DNA from 2 places in the Burkholderia humptydooensis genome. Region 1 is predicted to be linked to the other one. Evidence: riboswitches for the same ligand, from Rfam matches in the RefSeq annotation. Region 1 holds a riboswitch; the other holds the start of a gene.
The links. Region 1 has a riboswitch for thiamine pyrophosphate ahead of thiC (phosphomethylpyrimidine synthase ThiC). Riboswitches for the same ligand answer to the same signal wherever they lie in the genome.

Region 1 (8,040 bases):
CGATCATCGCGGCGCCGATGCCCGACGTGATGTGGTCGTAGCCCGGCGCGATGTCGGTGGTGAGCGGCCCGAGCGTGTAGAACGGCGCTTCCTTGCACCAGTCGAGCTGCAGATCCATGTTTTCCTTGATCAACTGCATCGGCACGTGGCCGGGCCCCTCGATCATCACCTGCACGTCATGCTTCCACGCGATCTGCGTGAGCTCGCCGAGCGTCTTCAGCTCGCCCAACTGCGCTTCGTCGTTCGCGTCGTAGATCGAGCCGGGGCGCAGGCCATCGCCGAGCGAGAAGCTCACGTCGTACGCCTTCATGATTTCGCAGATCTCTTCGAAGTGCTCGTACAGGAAGCTTTCCTTGTGGTGCGCGAGGCACCACTTCGCCATGATCGAGCCGCCGCGCGACACGATGCCCGTCATCCGGTTCGCGGTGAGCGGCACGTACTGCAGGCGCACGCCCGCGTGGATCGTGAAGTAGTCGACGCCTTGCTCGGCCTGCTCGATCAGCGTGTCGCGGAAGATTTCCCAGGTCAGGTCCTCGGCGCGGCCGTTGACCTTTTCCAGCGCCTGGTAGATCGGCACCGTGCCGATCGGCACCGGGCTGTTGCGGATGATCCACTCGCGCGTTTCGTGGATGTGCTTGCCGGTCGACAGGTCCATCACCGTGTCGCCGCCCCAGCGGATCGCCCACGTCATCTTGTCGACTTCCTCGCCGATCGACGACGTGACGGCCGAGTTGCCGATGTTCGCGTTGATCTTCACGAGGAAGTTGCGGCCGATGATCATCGGCTCGGTTTCCGGGTGGTTGATGTTCGCGGGGATGATCGCGCGGCCGCGCGCGACTTCGTCGCGCACGAACTCCGGCGTGATTCCGGCCAGCATGTCCGTGCCGGGCGCGTTCGCGCCGAACGCGGCGGCGCCGAACGCCTGGCCCGCGTGCTGGCGGCCCATCATCGCGGCGAGCTTCGCGCCGTTCGGGCCGCTCGCCTTCAGGCTTTCCAGATACTCGGCGCGGCGCTGGTTCTCGCGAATCGCGATGAATTCCATCTCGGGCGTGATGATACCCTGACGCGCGTAGTGCATCTGCGTGACGTTCTTGCCGGCCTTCGCGCGGCGCGGATGACGGTGCAGATCGGGGAAGCGCAGCTCGGCCGTCGCCGGGTCCGCCGCGCGTTCGCGGCCGTACTCGCTCGTGAGGCCCGTGAGCGCCTCGGTGTCGCCGCGCGCGTCGATCCAGCGCCGGCGCAGCGCGGGCAGGCCCGCGCGGATGTCGATCTTCGCGTCCGGGTCCGTGTACGGGCCCGACGTGTCGTAGACGTAGATCGGCGGATTCTGTTCGCCGCCGAAGCTCGTCGGCGTATCGGCTTGCGTGATTTCACGCATCGGCACGCGAATGTCGGGTTGCGAGCCCGTCACGTAGACCTTGCGCGAATTCGGCAGCGGGGCGACGGCGGCGGCGTCGACGCGGGCGTCGGCCGACAGGAACTTGGGATTGGCGTTCATGCGATCTCCTGTGTCGACCCAAGCTGGCGCTCTGGCGCTGGCCCGGGTCCCATGCAAAGCGGGTGTGGGGCGCTAAGCAGGAGACGAGATTCGCGACGCGACGGGATTCTGACGTGGAACAACGGCGAAACCCTGACGCTTCCCTGCGCTGGCATTATCCAGATCAGGTTCAAAGGGTATTTCTCACCCGCTTCGCACGATCGCTTGACCGAGCGCAATGCAGGACCCCCGCGTTAGCAAGCGCACACGATACACCGGGTCTGCGACGGTTTCAACAGGGGACAGATCGATTGCGCGTGCATGCGCGGCCGGCCGCCCATGTTGCGCCGCGGCGGCGCGGTGCGAGCCGCACCGGGCGCGCACGCGCTCGCGCCGCGCGGACAGCGCGTTTCGTCGCTCGCCGGCGCAATCGCCGGTGCCGAAAAATTTGGTTCATCGCAGGAAACCGTGGAGGGTTTGATGGCGATTGCGTAACCTGACGCCTGACTTTAAGGAGGTCAGGAGGCAGAATTGCTCGATCGCAAGGCACTTCAAGCACTGGGTTGCTGGACCGGCTATCGGTTAGAGGGGGTGGAATGGCCGGAAGGAGAAGGCCGTACGCTGTCGCTGTATTTGAAGCCGGTCAGCAAGGTCATGTACTGCGAACAGTGCGGTGCACGCTGCCAGCAGATTCATGAGACGACGGTTCGCCGGGTGCGCGATCTGCCACTGTTCGAGTACCGGGTGGTACTGCACGTCCCCCGCCGCCGAGTCTGGTGCGAACGCTGCGGCGGTCCGCGACTGGAGAAACTGGCGTGGCTGGGCCGTTACCAGCGAGTGACGGAGCGATTTGCCAAGGCCTGCGAGAAACTGCTGCAGGCGGCCAGCGTGCAGGCGGTCGCCGCCTTCTACGATTTGGGCTGGCACACGGTCAAATCGATCGACAAGATGCGCTTGCGAGCGCGTGTGGCTGATCCTGACTGGTCGACGATCCGCTATCTGGCGATGGACGAGTTCGCGCTCCATAAAGGTCATCGCTACGCCACGGTGGTGGTCGATCCGATTGGTCGGCAAGTGCTCTGGATTGGAGCGGGACGCTCGCGCGAGACGGCCAGAGCCTTCTTCGAACAGCTTCCACCGGGTGTTGCCGAGCGCATCGAAGCAGTGGCCATCGACATGACCACGGCCTACGAGTTGGAGATCAAAGCGCAGTGTCCGCAGGCTGAGGTCGTCTACGACCTGTTCCACGTCGTGGCCAAGTACGGGCGTGAGGTGATTGATCGGGTGCGGGTCGATCAGGCTAATCAGTTGCGCCATGACCGGCCGGCCCGGAAGGTCCTGAAGTCCAGCCGCTGGTTGCTGCTGCGCAACCGCCACAACCTGAAGCCCGAGCAGTCCGTGCATCTGAAGGAACTGCTGGCCGCCAATCAGCCATTGTTGTGCGTCTACGTGCTACGTGACGAACTCAAGCGGCTCTGGTTCTACCGCAAGCCTGCCTGGGCGGAAAAGGCCTGGGAACAATGGATCGAGCAAGCCCGGCAAAGCGGAATTGCCGCGCTGCAACTGTTTGCGCAGCGCCTGCAGGGTTACTGGCACGGAATCGTGGCCCGCTGCCGACATCCGCTTAATACCAGCATCGTCGAAGGCATCAACAACACCATCAAGGTCATCAAGCGTCGGGCTTACGGGTACCGCGACGAGGAATACTTCTTTCTCAAGATCCGCGCCGCGTTCCCCGGTAATCCGCGATGAACCAAAAATTTTTGCGCGTCGGTGTCATATCTGCCGCCGCCTCCCGACTATTCGGCTCCTCAACCAATAATGATGGAGCTATCCCATGAAAAGGAATCTCATTGCTTTCGCCTGTGTCGCCGGTCTCGCGTTCGCCGCGCCGTTCGCCCATGCGCAGAACGATGCGATGTCGAAGGACGGCATGGCGATGTCGAAGGATGCGATGTCGAAGGACCGGATGGGCAAGAAGCAGGATCACATGGCGAAGGGCGGCATGAAGGCGGATCACATGTCGAAGGACGCGATGAAAAAGCCGATGTCGTCCGGCAAGATGAGCCCGATGTCGAACTGAGCGGCGCCGTTCCCGGCGTCTTTCATGACGCGAACGGCTCGGTCGCCCGCGCGCTGTTCGGGCGGCCTTCGTCCCGCGGCGCGTGGCGCCGCGGGAAGCCGGGGCGCGTCGTGCCCGCCGGCGTGCGGCGCGCATCGCGCCCGCGCGCCGGCTTCGACCGATGAGCTTCGATATGTCGATTTCATTTTCCGTTTCGATGCGCGCCGTCGCGGCGACGCTCGTGCTTGCCGCGGCGAGCATCGCGCAAGCGGCGGCGGGCGGCGCCTGCGTCGCCCGCAGTCCCGACGGCCGGCAGGCGCTCGTCGAGCTCTACACGAGCGAGGGCTGCAGCAGTTGCCCGCCCGCCGACGACTGGCTCGCGCGGCTGGCCGCGCACCATGCCGCGCTGCGCGTCGTGCCGCTCGCGCTGCACGTCGATTACTGGGACGGCCTGGGCTGGACCGACCGCTTCGCGCAGCATCGCTTCACCGAGCGGCAGCACGCGCTCGCCGCGCGCGGCGGCGGCCGCTTCGTCTATACGCCGGAGATCGCGGTCGGCGGCCGCGAGCTGCGTGATTGGCGCGATGCGGACGCGTTCGCGCGGCGCGTCGTCGCGACGGCCGCCGAGCCCGCGCGCGTGGGCATCGCGCTGTCCGCCGCACGGCGCGCGGACGCGCTCGACGTCGCGCTGTCCGTGACGCCGCGCGCCGGCGCGCCGCGCGTGCTCGACGCATATCTCGTGCTGTACGAGAACGGCATCGAATCGCCGGTGCGCGCGGGCGAGAACCGCGGCGCGACGCTGCGTCACGAGCGCGTCGTGCGTCAATGGATCGGGCCGCTCGCCGCGACGGGCGATGCGGGCGCGCCGCTCGACGTGCGGCGCGCGCTGCCGCTGCCCGCGAACCTGCGCGCGGCGGACGCCGCACGGTACGGCGTCGCGGCGTTCGTCGAGGACCCCGCGACGGGCGACGTGCTGCAGGCGCTCGATTTGCCGCTGTGCGGCTGAGCGGTGCGTGCGCCATCGATCAACGAAGGAGGGCACCGCCGATGAACGCGACGACGACGAACGCAACCACCGACGCAACAACCGACGCGCTGCCCCGCGCCACCCCCACGCGACGACCAACGGAGCCCCCGCAATGACCCAGGCGACCACCGAAGCAGCGAGCCGCGCCGGGACGCACGCAACCACGTCCGCCATCCGCCCGCGCAAACCGATCCACCCGCGATGGGTGCGCGCGAGCCACTGGCTCAACGCGGTCGCCGCGGTGACGATGGCGTTGTCGGGCTGGCGGATCTACGACGCGTCGCCGATCTACGCGGGCTTCACGTTCCCGCGCGGCGCGACGCTCGGCGGCTGGCTCGGCGGCGCGCTGCAATGGCACTTCGCCGCGATGTGGCTGCTGTTCTTCAACGGCGTGTTCTATCTGACGATGTCGATCGCGACCGGGCGCTTTGCGCGCAAGTTCCTGCCGCTGAGCGTGAAGAGCATCGCGCGCGACTTGTGCGACGCGCTGCGCGGCCGGCTGTCGCACGACGATCTGTCCGTCTACAACGCGGTCCAGCGCGCCGCGTACGTCGCGGCGATCGCCGATCTCGTGCTGCTCGTGCTGTCCGGGCTCGTGATCTGGAAATCGGTGCAGTTCCCGCTGCTGCGCGCGCTGCTCGGCGGCTACGACAGCGCGCGCGTCGTGCACTTCTGGGCGATGGCGTTTCTCGTCGCGTTCTTCGTCGTGCATGTCGCGATGGCGGCGCTCGTGCCGCGCTCGCTGCTCGCGATGCTGCGCGGACACTAAAAGGAGTCACTCATCATGTCCGAAAACGACAGGAAAAAGCCCAAGAACGACATCGCGCGGATCGACCGCGCATCGCTCCTGATCGACGTGCGCAAGGAACTCGCGCTGCCGTCGCGGCGCCTGTTCGGCAAGCGCGTGCTGACGCTCGGCGGCCTCGCGATGCTCACGGGCTGCACGCTGCGCGACGACGCGTCGGTCGACGACTTCCTCGAGAAGGTGTCGCGCGCGAACGATCGCGTGCAGGCGTGGCTGTTCGGCCCGACGCGGCTCGCGCCGACGTACACGGAAAGCGACATCACGCGCCCGTTCCCGTTCAACGCGTTCTACGGAATCGACGAGGTGCCGCGCGTCGACGCCGGCGACTTTCGGCTCGCCGTGTCAGGCCTCGTCACCGGCAAGCGAAGCTGGACGCTGCCGGAGCTGTACGCGCTGCCGCATGCGGAGCAGATCACGCGGCACATCTGTGTCGAGGGCTGGAGCGCGATCGGCCGCTGGGGCGGCGCGCCGTTTCGCGAATTCCTGCGCCGCGCCGGCGCGGACACGACCGCGAAATACGTCGGCTTCAAATGCGCGGACGACTATTACGAGAGCATCGACATGCCGACCGCGCTGCACCCGCAAACGCTGCTCGCATTCGAATACGACGGCCGGCGGCTGCCGCCCGAATACGGATTTCCGATGAAGCTGCGGATGCCGACCAAGCTCGGCTACAAGAATCCGAAGCACATCATGGAGATATTCGTGACCAACACGTATCCGGGCGGATATTGGGTCGACCAGGGGTACAACTGGTTCGGCGGTTCGTGAAGCGGGCGTGCGGGGTGGCGTGGGCCGCGCGCGAAATGTCGCGCCGAAACGTCACTGGCCGCGCGTTCGATTCGAGCAGGCATTCGTTTTCCATTCCTTAATGCATAATGCTGACGACAAGCAGCCGCTCGGCCGCACGCGTCATCATTCGAGTCCCGCTTCCGAGTCCCGCTTCCGAGTCCCGTTTTCGAGTCCCGTTTTCGAGTCCCGTTTTCGAGCCCGTTCGTCCCCTTCGGTCATGTTCGCCGCCGCACGCTCCGACCTGTCGTTTCGCCCGCCATCGTCTTCCGTCATCCCGGTTTCCTCGGCGCAGCTCGCCAGCAGCCGCATCGCGCGGCGTTCGACCGCGCGGCGCTTCGCGCGGGCGGGCTGACCGATGACGCCGTTCGACCGTTTCCTCGCCTTCGTCGCGCGCCATCCGCCCCGCCTGCCGCAAAGCCGCAGCGGCCGCGTCGTGCTCGCGCTCGCGTTCATCTATTTCGCATGGGGCTCGACATACCTCGCGCTGCACGTCGCGCTCGAATCGTTTCCGCCGCTGCTGCTGTCCGGGCTGCGCAACCTGCTCGCCGGCATCGGGCTGTTCATCTTCGCGATGCGGCGCCGGCCGGTGCGGCCGACGCTCGTCGAAATCGGCAACGCGGCGCTCGTCGGCACGATGCTCGTCACGATGTCCTCCGGCCTCATCGCGCTCGGGATGCGCACCGTCAGCAGCGGCTCGGCCGCAGTGATGGTCGCGACGGTGCCGCTCTTCGCGACGGTGATCGCGTCGGTCGCCGGGCGGCGCGTCACGGGCGGCGAATGGGCGGCCGTCGCGCTCGGGATGATCGGGATCGTCGTGCTGAACTCGGGCGGGCCGTCGTCGCCGGGCTCGACGCTCGGCAGCATCACCGTGCTCGCGGGCGCGCTCTTCTGGGCGGGCGGCGCGCATCTCGCCGCGCGGCTCGCGCTGCCGCACGACCTGTTCCTGTCGACCGCGCTGCAGATCGGCCTGGGCGGCGCGGCGTCGACCTGCATCGCGTGGCTGCTCGGCGAGCGCATCGAGCGCGTCGCGTTCGTGCCCGGCGTCGCGTTCGTCTATCTGATGCTCGCGGGCACGATGGCCGCGTATGTCGCGTACGGCTACCTGATCCGCCATACGAGCCCGATCATCGCGAGCAGTTGCATGTACGTGAATCCGGTCGTTGCGGTCGCGCTCGGCGCGCTGTTGCTCGGCGAGCCCGTCACGCTCGCGACCGTGATCGCGACCGTCGCGATTCTCGGCAGCGTCGGCTTGTCGTTCGTGTTCGATCCGGCGCGCCAGCGGGTGCAATAGCGGCGGCCGCGCTCACCGCGATCGCGCGCCGCCGCGATAGTGAACGAATGCCGCGGCGCACGTGAACAGCAGCGCGACCGCGCACATGCCGAGCCAGCCCGTCGCGCGCCACGCGGCGACGCCCGCGGACGAGCCGATCGCGCCGCCGATGAAGTAGCAGACCATGAATACGGTGTTCACGCGGCTGCGCGCATCGGGCTTCAGCGCATAGATGCGCGACTGGTTCGAGATCTGCGCGGCCTGCACGCCGACGTCGAGCACGATCACGCCGATCACGAGCCCGACGATGCTCGTGCCCGACAGCGCGAAGATCACGAACGAGACGGCGATCAGCGCGATCGCGAGCGAGATGATCGCGCGCGGCCCGCGCTTGTCGGCGAAGCGGCCCGCGTACGGCGCGGCGAGCGCGCCCGCCGCGCCGACGATCCCGAAGAGGCCGGCCGCCTGCGGGCCGAGATGGAATGGCGCGCCCGCGAGCAGCAGCGTGAGCACCGGCCAGAACGCGCTGAACGCGGCGAAGATCGCGGCGCCCGTCATCGACGCCTCGCGCAGCCCGCGCAACTCCCGTGCAAGGTGCCACATCGAC
Region 2 (8,040 bases), 1.8 Mb from region 1:
GTGCGCGCGATCGAAGATCTGCAGGAAGTGCGCGCGGTCGACGCCGCGCTCGCGCGCGCGGCGGGCGGCGACGTAGATGTCGGGGTCGCTCACGTTGCGGCGGATGTAGAGAATCCACAGCGCGGGGACGATGCCGATCCAGAAGCACGCGCGCCACGCGTGCGGCTCGGGCAGCAGCGCGAAGAACGCCCAGTACAGCACGGCGGCCGCCGCCCAGCCGAACGACCAACTGCTCTGCACGGTGCCGACCGCCTTCGCGCGATGCTCGGGCGAGCGGATCGTCTCGGCCATCATGATCGTGACGACCGACCATTCGCCGCCGAAGCCGAAGCCTTGCAGCGTGCGCGTGGCGAGCAGTTGCCAGAACGAATGCGTGAAGCCGGACAGGAACGTGAACAGCGCGAACGTCGCGATCGTCCATTGCAGCACGCGCACGCGGCCGTAGCGGTCGGCGAGGATGCCGGCGAGCCAGCCGCCCACCGCGGACGAGATCAGCGAGCTCGTCGCGATCATGCCCGCTTCGCTTTTCGACATCCCCCACGCGGCGATCAGCGACGGAATCAGGAACGAGTAGATCATGAAGTCGAACGCGTCGACGGCATAGCCGCCGAAGCCCGCGTAGAGCGTGCGCCGCTCGCGCGCCGACAGCTCGTGAAACCACTGGAATGCCTGCATGCGCGCCGCTCCTCTCGCTTTCGTCGTCGTCGCGCGTTCGTCGCGCGCGATGCGGGCTATTGTACGAGCGCGGCGACGGCGGAAAAAAATGTGATCGGAGCGGCCGCGGCATCGGACGCGCGCCGCGCATCGCGATGCGGTTGCGGCGCGCGGTTGGGGACGCGTCGCGTGTGGAATGCCGAAGCCGAAGCGGCCGTACGAACCATTTCGTCAATCGGCCGGCGCGTTCGGCCGGGCGTCAACCGAGCGTCAGCCCGCCGTCGACGTGAATCACCTGCCCGGTGACGTGGCGCGCTTCGTCGGAGAGCAGAAACGCGATCAGCGCGGCAACATCGTCCGGCTCCGCGATGCGGCCGGGCGGCGTCGCCTCGTTCGCGCGCCGCCACGCGGCCGCGTTCGCCTCGCTCGGCCCGCGGTCCTTGCGCGTGTAGCCGGGGGCGACCGCGTTGACCGTCACGTGCCGCGGCGCGAGCTCGGCGGCCGCCGTCTTCACGAGCGATTCGAGCGCGGCCTTCGCGGCGGCTGTCGCCGCGAACGGCATGTCGGCGCGATAGCGGTGCGCGACGAACGAGCTGACCGCGACGATCCGCGCGCGAGACGATCGAACGAGCGCCGGCCGCGCGGCGTCCACGAGCGCCGCGAACGCGCCCGGCATCGCCGCGAACGACGCGGCGAGCGCATCGGGCGCAAGGCCCGCGAGCGGCTGACGCACCGCGTAGCCCGCATTCGCGGCAACGTGATCGAGCGCGCCGAACGCGTCGAGCGTCGCGCCGACGAGCCGCGTAGCCGCGCCGGCACAGGCGAGATCCGCGACGAACGTCGCGCATGCGGCGCCCGCTGCGCGGCATCGGTCGGCGACGGCGGCGAGCCGCTCGCGCGCGGCTTCGTCAGCGCCGCGCGCGTGCAGCATCAGCGCGGCGCCGGGTGCGGCGAGCCTCGCTGCGAGCGCCGCGCCGATCCCCGAGCCCGCGCCCGTGATCAGCGCGACCCGCGCGTGCGCGGCGCTCACGCGGCCACGCGCGCTTCGTCGCGGCGCACGTCGAGCGTCTGCTGATGGAACGACGCGACCGATTCGCGATGCGCGATGCTGACGATCGCCGCCTTCGGCAGCCGTTCGTCGAAGAGCCGGTAGAGGCGCGCCTCGTTGTCCGCGTCGAGCGCGCTCGTCGCCTCGTCGAGGAACAGGTAGTCGGGCTTGTGCAGCAGCACGCGCGCGCCCGCGAGGCGCTGCTGCTCGCCGGGCGACAGGGTGCGCGTCCAGTGGCCCGTCTCGCCGAGCCGCTCGGCGTAGTCGGCGAGACCGCACGCGCGCAACGCGTCGCGGCATGCGTCGTCGCTGAACGCGTCGACGGCCGACGGATACGCGAGCGCCGCCTTCAGCGTGCCGATCGGCAAATAGCTCTGCTGCGGAACGAACATCATCCGCGCGGCGACGGGCGCGTCGATCGCGCCGTCGCCGAACGGCCAGAGGCCCGCGAGCGCGCGCATCAGCGTGCTCTTGCCGGAGCCGGACGGCCCGCGCACGAGCCAGCGCGAGCCGGGCTCGATCGCGATGTCGCCGATCGACGCGAGCGCCGCGCCGTTCGGCAGCGCGAGCTTCAGGCCCGACGTCGTGATCTGCTGCGCGTCGACGTAGTGCAGGTTGATGCCGCCGCGCTCGGTCGCGGGCGACATCGATTCCTTCAGATGCGACGCGCCCATCACGCGCTTGAACTCGCGCAGACGGTTGACGGTCGCGCGCCACTCGGCGAGCGTGCCGTAACTGTTGATGAACCACGAGAACGAATCGCTGACGGTGCCGAACGCGCGGCTGATCTGGATCAGCACGCCGAACGTGAACGCGCCCGCGAAGTAGCGCGGCGCGGCGACCGCGATCGGAAAGAGGCTCGCGAGCTGCGCATAGAAGTTCAGCACGAACGTGAGCCGCTTCGTGTAGCGCATCACGCGCCACCAGTTTTCGCGGATACGCTGGAACAGGTTCTGCTCGTGCGAGGTCTCGACGGGCTCGCCGTTGTAGAACGCGATCTGCTCGGCGTTCTCGCGGATGCGGATCAGGCTGAAGCGGAAGTCCGCCTCGACGCGCTGCTGCTGGTAGTTTATCGACACGAGCGGATGGCCGAAGCGGTGCATCACGTACGAGCCCGCGATCGCGTAGATCATCGCGACCCACACCATGTAGCCGGGGATCGTGATCGCGTGGCCGCCGAGCGAGATCGTCGCCGCGCCGGCGATCGACCAGAGGATCGTCGCGAACGAGATCAGCGTGACGACCGTCGACAGCAGGTCGAGCGACAGCGACAGCGTCGTCGACGCGAGCGACTGCAAGTCGTCCGCGATCCGCTGGTCGGGGTTGTCGGCGAGCCGGTCGCGCTCGATCCGGTAGAAGTTGCGATCGCCGAGCCATTCGTTCAGGAAGCGCGTCGTGAGCCACTGCCGCCAGCGGAAGCCGAGCATCTGCCGCAGATACAGGCTGTACACCGCGAGGATGATGAACGCGAACGCGAGCACGGCGAACGTCATCAGCAGGCTCGGGAAGTCGCGCACATCCTTCGATTGCAGCGCGTTGTAGAACGACGCGCTCCACGAGTTGATCCGCACGTTGATCCACACGAGCGTGAGGTTGATCGCGACGATCGTGACGAGCAGTCCCCACGCGACCTTCCATTCCTCGGAGACCCAGTAGGGCTTGATGAGGCTCCACGTGGAGACCGGGGATCGGGATTGCGTCGGGTCGTCCGGGACGAGGGCGAGGGCTTGCATCGATTGAGTCATGAGCTTCCTGATATGAGGCCGGCAACGCCGGGCCAACGCGCGCGCCGCGCCCGGCGCGTGCGTTCGGCGCCGCGCGCGGCATGCGTGCCGCGGATTCTGGCGAGCATGCCTTAAACGGCGCTTAACGCCGGGAACGGCACTGGCTCGGCGCGCGGCGACGATGTCGCCCATGCGCCGGTTCCAGCGGCATTGTGCCAGCGCCGCCGCGCGGCGGGCGAATTTGCCGCAGCGCGAGGTTTGCGGCCGTTTCCGCTTTTATGGTCTAATGACCGCCGACGAAACAGGGGTGCTTTGCTGCGCGCCCCGGCCTGCCGGATCGGCAGGGCCGGATGCGCGGCGAGGCTGAGAGAGACCCTTCGCACCCGATCCGGGTAATACCGGCGCGGGAAGTTTCCGATCCCGCCGGGCCATGCCCGCCGCCGCCGTTTCGGCGAGCCGCGCGCATCACGGTCCCGGCCGGCCTCAGTCGCCGGTTTCGTCCTTTTGAGTGCGCAACTTCGCGCGTGGCGGAAGGTATCGATGACCGTGCAATCTTCAGTTCTTTTGCGTCGCTGCGAGCCGTCGGCCGCGGCGGCTTCCCCGGCTCCCGCTGCGAGCCGCTCCCCGGTGACGAACACGGCGGACGGATGCGATGAACATGCGTGCGTCTGAACCCGATTTCGCGGTGCTGGGCGGCGGCCTCGTCGGCCGTCTGATCGCGTGGCGCCTCGCGGGCGCGGGGCACCCCGTGTCGCTCTACGAGCGCGGTGACGCGGCGGGCTCGGGCTCGGCCGCGTGGATCGCGGCCGCGATGCTCGCGCCGCTCGCCGAAGCCGCGAGCGCCGAGCGCTTCATCACCGATCTCGGCGTCGCGTCGCTCGATCGGTGGCCGGGCTGGCTCGCCGAGCTGCCGGAGCCCGTGTTCTTCCAGCGCAACGGCACGCTCGTCGTCTGGCACCACGCGGACCGGGCGGAAGCGCCGCTCTTCGAGCGCCGCGTGCGCGCGAATGCGAGCGCCGAGCTGCTCGACGGCGGCCTCGTCACGCTCGCGGGCGCACAGGTCGACGCGGCCGAGCCGGCGCTCGCCGGACGCTTCGCGCACGGCCTGCTGCTGCCGCGCGAAGGCCAGCTCGACAGCCGCCAGGTGCTGCACGCGCTCGCCGCGGGCCTCGCCGAGCGCGGCGTCGACGCGCACTGGAACGTCGCCGTCGCGCCCGACGCCGCGCCTGCCGCGCGCATCACGATCGACTGCCGCGGGCTCGGCGCGAAAGCGCAGATGCCGGCGCTGCGCGGGATCCGCGGCGAAGTCGCGCGCGTGCATGCGCCCGGCATCGGCTTGACGCGCCCGGTGCGGCTGCTGCATCCGCGCTATCCGCTCTACGTCGCGCCGAAGGAGAACGATCTTTACGTGATCGGCGCGACCGAGATCGAAGGCGAGGACATGTCGCCCGTCAGCGTGCGCTCCGCGCTCGAGCTGCTGAGCGCCGCGTTCTCGGTGCATCCGGCGTTCGGCGAAGCGCGTATTCTCGAACTGAATGCGCAGTGCCGGCCGACGCTGCCCGACCATCGTCCGGCGCTCGTCTGGGACGGCGGCGCGACGCTCGCGGTCAACGGCCTGTACCGGCACGGTTTCATGATCGCGCCGGAAATCGCCGATGCCGCGGCCCGCTTCGCGCAGGCGCTCGTCGAGCGCACCGTGAAGGACGCCGACACGTTCGCCGCGTGGCGGCGCGACGCGCGCTGGCCGGCGCTGCTGCAGCACCGGGCGGCGCACGCGAGCGTGTGAGCGCCCGGCGATCCGGTCAAATCCGATCCATCGACATCGACAGCCATCATGGACATCCAGGTCAACCAACAGACGCTCTCGCTGCCCGACGGCGCGACGCTCGCCGACGCGCTCACCGCATACGGCGCGCGTCCGCCTTTCGCGGTCGCGGTCAACGGCGCGTTCGTCGCGCGCACGCAGCATGCGGCGCGCACACTCGCCGCGGGCGACAAGCTCGACATCGTGCATCCGGTCGCGGGCGGCTGACGCGCCGACGCGCGAGCATCGCCCCCGCCCCCCGTTTCCACAGGATCTTCCGATGAAGCCTCTTTCTTCTGCCGATACGCTCACGCTGCACGGCCAAACCTTCGCGAGCCGCGTGCTGCTCGGCACGTCGCGCTATCCGTCGCTGCAATCGCTGTCCGATTCGATCGCGGCCGCGCGGCCGGGCATGGTGACGGTCGCGCTGCGGCGCCAGATGAACGCCGGCGGGGCCGAGGCCGGCTTCTTCGACCTGCTCAAGCGCCACGACGTGCCGCTGTTGCCGAACACGGCCGGCTGCCAGACGGTGGCCGAGGCGGTGACGACGGCACAGATGGCGCGCGAGGTGTTCGGGACCGACTGGATCAAGCTCGAGCTGATCGGCGACGACTACACGTTGCAGCCGGACCCGATCGGCTTGATCGAGGCGGCGACGCTGCTCGTGAAGGACGGCTTCAAGGTGCTGCCGTACTGCACCGAGGATCTCGTGATGGGCCGGCGCCTGCTCGACGCCGGCTGCGAGGCGTTGATGCCGTGGGGCGCGCCGATCGGCACCGGCAAGGGCGTCGTGAACCCGTACGGGCTGCGCGTGCTGCGCGAGCGGCTGCCGGACGTGCCGCTCATCGTCGACGCGGGGCTCGGCGTGCCGTCGCATGCGTGCCAGGTGATGGAGTGGGGCTTCGACGGCGTGCTGCTGAACACGGCCGTGTCGCAGGCGACGCATCCGGAAATCATGGCGCGCGCGTTCGCGCGGGGCGTCGAGGCGGGGCGCGCGGCCTATCTCGCGGGGCCGATGGATGCGCGCGAGAGCGCGCACGCGAGCACGCCCGTCGTCGGCATGCCGTTCTGGCACCAGGACGGGAGCCACGCATGAGCGCCGCGCTGCCCGACGCGTTCTGGCCTCCCGCCGACGAGCTCACCGAAGCCGCCGAGCGGATTCGCGCGACGCTCGGCGTGTGGCCGCGGCCCGATGCGCGCACGCGAATCTGTCTCGCGCCGCCCGAGCATCCGCGTGCGGGCGACCTGTGGGTCGCGACCGCGGGCGAGGCCGGCGCGCACGCTGCGCACCTCGCGCGGCTGACCGCGGCGGGTGCGCAGGCGATCGTCATCGACGACGTGTCGGCGACGCTCCACACGGGCGCGGCGCGCCATGCGCTCGCCTCGCGCGCGCCGCTCGCCGACGACTGGATCGCGGCGCTCGCCGCCTTTCTCGATTGCGGCTTCGCCGCGCCCGACGCGCTCGTGCTCGCGCTCGCGTGGCGCGACGGCGACGAGGCGCGCGGCGACGATCCGTGGCCCGTCGAGCCGGCGCGCTTTCCGCGCGTGCTCGGCGTGCCCGCCGCGCCCGAGCCTGCGTTTGCGCCGTGCCCGCAGCGGCTCGGCCTGTATCCGGTGCTGCCGAGCGCCGAATGGGTCGAGCGCGTGCTCGACTGCGGCGTGCGGACCGCGCAGTTGCGCGTGAAGGACGCGTCGCCCGACGCGCTGCGCGCGGAGGTCGCGCGGGCCGTCGCCGCGGGCCGCCGCCATCCGGACGCGCGCGTGTTCATCAACGATCACTGGCGGCTCGCGCTCGACGCGGGCGCGTACGGCATCCACCTCGGCCAGGAGGATCTGGAGACCGCCGACCTTTGCGCGATCGCGCAGGCGGGCGTGCGGCTCGGCCTGTCGAGCCACGGCTACTACGAAATGCTCGTCGCGCTGCAATTGAAGCCGAGCTACCTCGCGCTCGGCCCGGTGTTCGCGACCGCGACGAAAGCGGTTGCCGCACCGCCGCAGGGCCTCGCGCGGCTCGCGCGCTACGCGCGCTTCGCGGGTCCGCAGGCGCCGCTCGTCGCGATCGGCGGAATCGCCGTGGACACGCTCGGCGCGGTGCTGGCGGCGGGCGTCGGCAGCGCCGCCGTCGTCAGTGCGATCACGGGCGCGGACGATTATCGGGCGGAGATTATTGCAATGCAGCAAAATTTCGCATGATAATTTGACAATCTCTGACTGGAGCGCGTGAGCGGCCTTGACGACATCATTCCGATGCAGGCCCTATAATTCGGCGTTCTGCGTATAAGGATTGTCAGCTCCGTGAGCTCCTCCTCCGAGTCCCTGCTAGAGCTTCGCGACGTCGATTTCGGCTACGGCGAGCGTCTCGTCCTGTCGAACCTGAACATGCGCTTCGCGCGCGGCCGGGTGGTCGCGGTGATGGGCGGTTCCGGCTGCGGCAAGACCACCGTGCTGCGCCTGATCGGCGGGCTCGTGCGCGCGCGCCGCGGCCAGGTGCTGTTCGACGGCGCCGACATCGGCGCGCAGACGCGCGACGGGCTGTACGCGCTGCGCCGCAAGATGGGCATGCTGTTCCAGTTCGGCGCGCTCTTCACCGACATGTCGGTGTTCGACAACGTCGCGTTCGCGCTGCGCGAGCATACCGACCTGCCCGAAGAGCTGATCCGCGATCTCGTGCTGATGAAGCTCAACGCGGTCGGCCTGCGCGGCGCGCGCGACCTGATGCCGTCCGAGGTGTCGGGCGGGATGGCGCGGCGCATCGCGCTCGCGCGCGCGATCGCGCTCGACCCGCAGCTCATCATGTACGACGAGCCGTT

Region 2: it holds a riboswitch for thiamine pyrophosphate, as region 1 does, so the genes downstream of both, AQ610_RS01865 (FAD-dependent oxidoreductase) here and thiC (phosphomethylpyrimidine synthase ThiC) in region 1, are expected to answer to the same signal.

The regions. Positions count from the first base shown of each region.
Region 1 covers NZ_CP013380.1:2,701,517-2,709,556, reverse strand. The annotation lists gene thiC (phosphomethylpyrimidine synthase ThiC) at 1-1,498, opposite strand, end outside; TPP riboswitch at 1,621-1,738, opposite strand; gene AQ610_RS12180 (ISL3 family transposase) at 2,009-3,229, shown strand; gene AQ610_RS12175 (pentapeptide MXKDX repeat protein) at 3,315-3,560, shown strand; gene AQ610_RS12170 (DUF1223 domain-containing protein) at 3,721-4,545, shown strand; partial or broken gene AQ610_RS12165 (cytochrome b/b6 domain-containing protein) at 4,670-5,335, shown strand; gene AQ610_RS12160 (molybdopterin-dependent oxidoreductase) at 5,351-6,142, shown strand; gene AQ610_RS12150 (EamA family transporter) at 6,519-7,454, shown strand; gene AQ610_RS12145 (MFS transporter) at 7,467-8,040, opposite strand, start outside.
Region 2 covers NZ_CP013380.1:392,897-400,936, forward strand. The annotation lists gene AQ610_RS01850 (MFS transporter) at 1-675, opposite strand, end outside; gene AQ610_RS01855 (SDR family NAD(P)-dependent oxidoreductase) at 914-1,684, opposite strand; gene AQ610_RS01860 (ABC transporter ATP-binding protein/permease) at 1,681-3,447, opposite strand; TPP riboswitch at 3,720-3,853, shown strand; gene AQ610_RS01865 (FAD-dependent oxidoreductase) at 4,079-5,212, shown strand; gene thiS (sulfur carrier protein ThiS) at 5,261-5,458, shown strand; gene AQ610_RS01875 (thiazole synthase) at 5,511-6,326, shown strand; gene thiE (thiamine phosphate synthase) at 6,323-7,423, shown strand; gene AQ610_RS01885 (ABC transporter ATP-binding protein) at 7,526-8,040, shown strand, end outside.